Hyalangium gracile: one gene and its partner. The protein of the gene in region 1 interacts with the protein of each later gene in a pairwise test. Links are inferred from orthologs where the notes say so. Each region holds a gene or a part of one and is shown in the gene's direction. Other genes may lie near its edges.

Region 1 (3,258 bases):
GGTGGCGTACACGCTGCGCTGGCCCTCGCTGGACTTCCTGGGCAAGCAGACGCGCCTGGCCGACGGCACCGCCATGGAGGTGCGCTTGGAGGAGGAGCACTGCGAGAAGGCGATCGAGCTCTGCGTCCCCAAGCAGCTCTCGCGCTGGGTCAAGGGCGAGAAGGTTGGCGAGACGACGCTGTCCACCGTCGAGCTCAACCCGACGCTGCCCAATGACACCTTCACCCTCGTGGCGCCCGAGGGTTACGAGGTGCAGACGAAGACACTGGTGGACTCCGCGGGGAAATAGCCCTCCGGGTTGCCCGCTGGCCCTTCCGTTCCCACCTTCCTGTCCGGAGGTACGGGGGATGGTGCAGAACGTCATTTTCGACGTGGATGGGACGCTGGTGGACTCGGTGGACGAGCATGCCGAGGCCTGGCGTCGGGCCTTCCTGGAGTTCGGCCGGGATGTGCCCTTCGCGCACGTGCGCAGCCAGATCGGCAAGGGCGCCGATCAGCTCATCCCCGTCTTCTTCAACGACGAGGAGCTGGCCCAGTTCGGCAAGGATCTGGAGGAGTACCGCTCCCAGCTCTTCCTCAAGGACTTCCTGCCGAAGATCCGCCCCTTCCCGAAGGTGCGCGAGCTCTTCCAGCGCCTGCACAAGGAGGGGCGCCGCGTCGCCCTGGCCTCCAGCGCCAGGCAGGAGGAGCTCGAGCACTACATCAAGCTGTGCCGCCTCAAGGGGCTGTTCGAGGAGGCCACCAGCAAGGACGAGGTGGACAAGAGCAAGCCCCACCCGGACATCTTCGCCGCGGCGATGAAGCGGCTGGGCAGCCCGGACGTGAGCGCCACCGTCGTGATTGGAGACACGCCGTATGACGCGCTGGCCGCGGGCAAGCTGAGCCTGCCCACCGTGGGCGTGCTGTGCGGCGGCTTCTCGCCGGAGGATCTGCGCGCGGCCGGCTGCCGGGTGCTGATGAAGGATCCGGCGGAGCTGCTCGCTCGCTTCGAGGAGTCTCCGCGCACCTGGCCCTGGGGAGAGGCGGGCATGCCCGCGGCTCCCGAGGACGAGGAGTCCCGCTAGGCCGCAGGAGGCAGGGTCTCGTTCATGGAGGATCCACTGGAAACAGCGCTCATCGCGCCACCGCGCCGCCGCACCCTCGATGAGGGGCCCGCGATGCTGGTGGTGAACACGAAGTCCCGCTCGGGGAAGGAAGCCTTCCAGCTGGCCCGGGAGGCGCTCGCCGCCCGAGGCGTGCCGCTGCTCGGCAGCCATGCGCTCACCAACCCCGACTGGCTGCCGCGCCTGCTGAACGAAGCCGTGGAGCACGGGGTGCGGCGCATCCTCGTGGGCGGCGGAGACGGCACGGTGAGCGGCGCGGTGTCCCACCTGCTCGGCCGGAACGTGTCCCTGGGCGTGCTGCCCATGGGCACGGGCAACGACTTCGCGCGCTCGCTGGGCATCCCGCCCTCGCTGGAGGCCGCCTGCGACGTCATCGCCCAGGGCTACACGGCGCGCGTGGACGTGGGGCTGGCCAACGGCAAGCCCTTCCTCAACGCGGCCAGCATGGGCCTGGCCACGGCCATCGCCAAGCGGCTGACCAAGCGCATCAAGCAGCGCATCGGCAAGCTCGCCTACCCGGTGGCCGCCGTCTCCCAGCTCTGGGAGCACCAGCCGTTCCGCGTGAGGATGAAGGCGGACTCGCAGTCGCTCGAGCTGGATGCGCTGCAGCTCGTGGTGGGCAACGGGCGCTACCACGGCGCGGGCAACGTCGTGGCTCCGGACGCGGCGCTGGATGATCGCCGGCTGCACGTGTACGCCATCACCGCGCCCTCCGCGGAGTCGGGCCGGGAGGGCACGGGCCTGGGACAGATCGAGGATCTCGCGACGCTGGCGCGCGTGGCCATGTCCCTGCGGCGCGGGGACCACGTGGAGCACCCGGCCGTCACCTACCTGCGGACCTCCCGGCTGTACGTGGAGACGGAGCCCGTCGAGGAGGTGAACGCGGACGGAGAGCTCATCGGCCGCACGCCGATGCTCTTCGAGCTGGTGCCCTCCGCGCTGCGCGTCTACGCCCCGGCGCCGCCAGAGCCCACGACGCACTGAGCCTACGGCTCCACCTGGGTGGAGACGATGGGGTGCTGCGCCGCCGTCTGCCAGGGCACCTCCGGCCACCACCGCTCGACGGCGGGCGGCGCGCTCGGCTCGACGCTCTGCCCGGGCTTGGGGGCGATGATGCTCTGGCCCGCGCTGCTGGCCGCCGCAAGCACGCGCTCGATGGGCTCGGTCCAGCCATGCATGGCGAGGGTGAACAGCCCCCAGTGCACCGGCAGCAGCACCCGGCCCCGGACCATCTGGTGGGCCCGCACCGCCTGCTCGGGACCGATGTGCCAGTCGGGCCAGGCGCGGTGGTACTGGCCCACCTCGATCATCGTCACGTCGAAGGGCCCCAGCTTCTCGCCGATGTCCTTCATCGCCGGGAACAGGCCCGTGTCACCCGAGTAGTACGCCCGGTGCCTGGGGCCGATGAGCGCGTAGCCGGCCCACAGCGTCCCATCCTTGTCCGTCAGGAACCGCCCCGAGGCATGGCGCGCGGGCGTGCAGACGATCTCCAGCCCGCCCACTCGGGTCCGCTCCCACCAGTCCAGCTCGACGATGCGCGCCTCGGGCACGCCCCAGGAGGCCAGGTGCGCGCCAATCCCCAGCGGCACGATGAAGGTGGTGTTCCAGTCCTTCATCGCCGCGATCGTCCCGTGGTCGAGGTGATCATAGTGGTCGTGGGAGATGACGACGGCGTCGATCGACGGCAGCTCCCCCAGCGCGACGAGCGGGGAGTACCAGCGCCGCGGGCCAATCCAGCTCAGGGGCGAGACGCGCTCGCTCCACGCCGGATCCGTGAGGACGCGGTGGCCGTCGATCTCCACCAGCACCGACGAGTGCCCGAACCAGGTGACGCGCAGGCCCGAGCTGGGAGGAGTCCCGAACCGCTGGGCATCGCCGGCCACCGTGGGCATCGGCTCGCGGGGGCTCACGTCGGGGCTGGCATCCTTCAGGGCCACCAGGGAGCCCCACAAGTCATTCATGAGCGGCTGCGGGTTCTCGAAGTGGCCGTCCTTCCACTGCGGTGAGCCCTTCATCCGCGCGCGGCGCTCGCCCTCGGCGCCGCGGCCGAGCGCCGTCCAGGCATCGGCGGCCGTGCCGATGAGGGCGAGGACCAGCAGCACCCCGGTCCACCGGGCCACACGTCCCAGAACGCCGCGCCGCTTCGTGCTCTTCA
Region 2 (3,295 bases), on another replicon or contig:
CCGGTACCCCGCGCCTGGGCGAGCGCCCCCACGGCCCGCTCTTCAAGTCCCTCCGCGAGGCCCTGGGCCCCTCGGGGCTCTCGCTCACCGAGGGCTCCCCCTGGCCCGTGGAGATCCGCGCCCCCACCAAGACAGGTGAGCCCGTCTTCCGAGTGCCCGGAGACCAGAGCAGCCAGTACGCCTCCAGCCTCCTCCTGGGCTGCGCGGCCCTCTTCCTGCGCGAGCACCGCCCCTGGAGCGTGGAGATTCAAGGCACGCTGACGAGCGCCGGCTACCTGGAGCTCACCGTCTCGTGGCTGCGGCGCTTCGGCTTCACCGTGGAGGAGAGCGGCTCGCGCTTCACGGTGACGGCCCACCAGGCCTCCAAGAGCGCCCCGCCCATGCCGGGAGACTGGTCCTCGCTGGGCTACCTGCTCCTCATCGCCTGGCGTACCGGCGGCAGCGTGGAGCGGGCCGACCCCTCCAGCGCCCACCCGGACCAGGCCATCCTGCGCCTGGTGCAGCCCGCGGGCCTCACTCCCGTCCCGGGGCCGGACCTGTCCATGCGCATGGAGGGGCAGGCGCGCGACGGGCTGGTGGCCTCCGGCAAGGAGTGCCCGGACCTGCTCCCCACCCTGGCCGCGCTCGCCTGCGTGCTGCCGCGCCCGTCCACCCTGACGGACGTGGGCATCCTCCGCCTCAAGGAGAGTGACCGGCTGGAGGGCATCCGCACCCTGGTGTCCGCCTACGGGGGAACCACCACCCTGGAGGGTGAGACGCTGACCATCACGCCTCCCAAGGCCCCTCCGGCCCACTTCGCCATGGACAGCCGAGGCGACCACCGGCTCGCCATGGTGTCCGCCACCCTCTCCATCCTCTCGGGAGCCCGCCTGACGCTCACCGGACCCGAGTGCGTGGAGAAGAGCTTTCCCGGTTTCTGGAGGCAGGTGGAACGGGTGGGTGTACGCCTATCTGAATGATCCTTCAAGTCGCAGTGTCGGGAGCAGGCAAGGGGTGATCTTTTTTGTTGAAAGCACTTGGGTCCCCGTGAAATCTCCCGCCCATGCCCAAGGACACGCTGACGATCACGGACAACCGGACCGGGAAGACGTACGAAGTCCCGATCGAGAATGGCTGTATTCGCACTCACGCGCTCAGGCAGATCAAGGTCAGTGAGGAAGACTTCGGTCTGATGGGTTACGACCCGGCGTTCCTGAACACCGCCAACTGTCGCAGCGCCATCACGTACATCGACGGCGACAAGGGCATCCTGGAGTACCGCGGCTACCCCATCGAGCAGCTCGCGGAGAAGTCATCCTTCCTCGAGGTGGCCTACCTGCTGCTCAACGGCGAGCTGCCCACCCCGAAGGAGCTCGAGCAGTTCATCCACCTCGTGACGCACCACACGTACGTGCACGAGAACATCAAGACCTTCATGGACGGGTTCCGCTACGACGCGCACCCCATGTCCATGCTGGCCTCCACGGTGGCGGCGCTCTCCGGCTTCTACCCGGACGCCAAGAACACCAAGGACGAGCAGAGCCGCCGCATCCAGATCACCCGGCTCATCGCCAAGATGCCCACCATTGCCGCCTTCTCGTTCCGGCACAGCATGGGCCTGCCCTACATCTACCCGGACAATGATCTGTCCTACGTCGCCAACTTCCTGGCGATGATCCGCCGCATCGGCACGGCCACCTACAAGGTGCACCCGACGCTGGAGCGCGCGCTCGACCTGCTCTTCATCCTCCACGCCGACCACGAGCAGAACTGCTCCACCACCTCGGTGCGCACGGTGGGCTCCTCCGAGGTGGATCCGTACTCGGCGGTGAGCGCGGGCATCGGCGCGCTCTACGGCCCGCTGCACGGCGGCGCCAACGAGGCCGTGCTCCGCATGCTGCGCGAGATCGGCCACGTCTCGAAGATCCCCGACTTCATCAAGGCGGTGAAGAGCGGCGAGGGCGAGAAGAAGCTGATGGGCTTCGGCCACCGCGTCTACAAGTCGTACGACCCGCGCGCCAAGGTCATCAAGCGCGTGGCGGACGAGGTGTTCGACGTGACGGGCAAGAACCCGCTGCTGGACATCGCCGTGGAGCTCGAGCGCATCGCCCTGCAGGACGAGTACTTCGTCAAGCGCAAGCTCTACCCGAACGTGGACTTCTACTCGGGCCTCATCTACGAGGCGATGGGCTTCCCGGTGGAGATGTTCCCCGTCCTCTTCGCCATCCCGCGCACGGTCGGCTGGTGCGCCCAGTGGGAGGAGATGGTGAAGGATCCGGAGCAGAAGATCGCCCGGCCGCGCCAGGTCTACACGGGCTCCAAGCGCCGCGACTACGTCTCCATGGACAAGCGCACCGCCACCAAGTAGTGCCGGCGCGCCAGGCCACGGCCTGAGGCACGAGAGGGGCGAGGGACTTCGGTCCCCCGCCCCTTTTGCTTTCAGGGCCCTCAGCCCGCCTGGGCCTCGGAGGAAGCGCTCTCCGCGTACAGGGACTCGATGTCGGCGGCGTACTTCTTCTCCACGATGCCGCGGCGGACCTTCAGGCTGGGCGTCATCTCCCCCGCGTCGATGGAGAAGTCCTTCGGGAGGATCTTGAAGCGCTTGATCGTCTCGAAGCGGGCCAGCTTCGGGTTGACGTCCCGCTCGATGGCCTGCTCCAGGTACTGGTGCAGCCGCGGCTCGTTGGCCAGCGCGGCCGGCTCCGTGGGCCAGCCCTTCTCCCGGGCCAGCGCCTGCGCGGCCTCCGCGTCCAGCGTCAGCAGCGCCACCAGGTAGTTGCGCCGATCACCAATCACCACGGCCTGGCTCACCGGCGGCACGGCCTTGAGCAGCGTCTCGATGTTGCCGGGCGCCGACTTCTTCCCGCCGGAGGTGACGATGATCTCCTTCTTGCGGCCGGTGATGTGGGCATAGCCCTCGCCGTCCAGCATGCCCACGTCCCCGGTGTGCAGCCACCCATCCTCCAGCAGCTCCGCGGTGGCGTTGGCGTCCTTGTAGTAGCCGTGGCACACGTTGCCGCCGCGCACGAGGATCTCCCCATCCTCGGCGATGCGGACCTCCACGCCCACCATGGGCCGCCCCACGCTGCCCAGCTTGGTGGCCTCCACGGTGTTGATCGTCGCGGGGCCCGTCAGCTCGGACATGCCCCACACCTCGCGGATGACGATGTCGATGGAGGCGAAGAAGTCCAGCACGTCCCGCCCGATGGGCGCCGCGCCCACGGAGAAGTACTCCACCTTGTCGAAGCCGATGCGCTGGTGCAGCGGCGCGAACACCAGGCGCTGGGCCAGCCGGTACTGCGCCTCCAGCGCCAGG

The links.
Region 2: the proteins of KY572_RS30505 (region 1) and KY572_RS28605 interact in binary tests that used the Escherichia coli proteins (3 or more experiments, as listed by UniProt). The link is inferred for Hyalangium gracile from one-to-one orthologs.

What each region holds. Positions count from the first base shown.
Region 1 is NZ_JAHXBG010000017.1:153,930-157,187, reverse strand. Bases 143-3,087 are described here. They hold KY572_RS30505 (lipid kinase), read left to right. Parts: upstream 143-1,088; coding sequence 1,089-2,087; downstream 2,088-3,087. Other genes in these bases: KY572_RS30500 (MBL fold metallo-hydrolase), read right to left, coding at 2,090-3,087; KY572_RS30510 (HAD family hydrolase), read left to right, coding at 348-1,064; KY572_RS30515 (hypothetical protein), read left to right, coding at 143-289. Also shown: more of KY572_RS30515, read left to right, coding at 1-142; more of KY572_RS30500, read right to left, coding at 3,088-3,258. UniProt on the Escherichia coli protein: In vitro phosphorylates phosphatidylglycerol but not diacylglycerol; the in vivo substrate is unknown.
Region 2 is NZ_JAHXBG010000015.1:196,958-200,252, forward strand. What follows is about bases 213-3,194. They hold KY572_RS28605 (citrate synthase), read left to right. Parts: upstream 213-1,042; coding sequence 1,043-2,347; downstream 2,348-3,194. Other genes in these bases: KY572_RS28600 (3-phosphoshikimate 1-carboxyvinyltransferase), read left to right, coding at 213-959; KY572_RS28610 (AMP-dependent synthetase/ligase), read right to left, coding at 2,428-3,194. Also shown: more of KY572_RS28600, read left to right, coding at 1-212; more of KY572_RS28610, read right to left, coding at 3,195-3,295.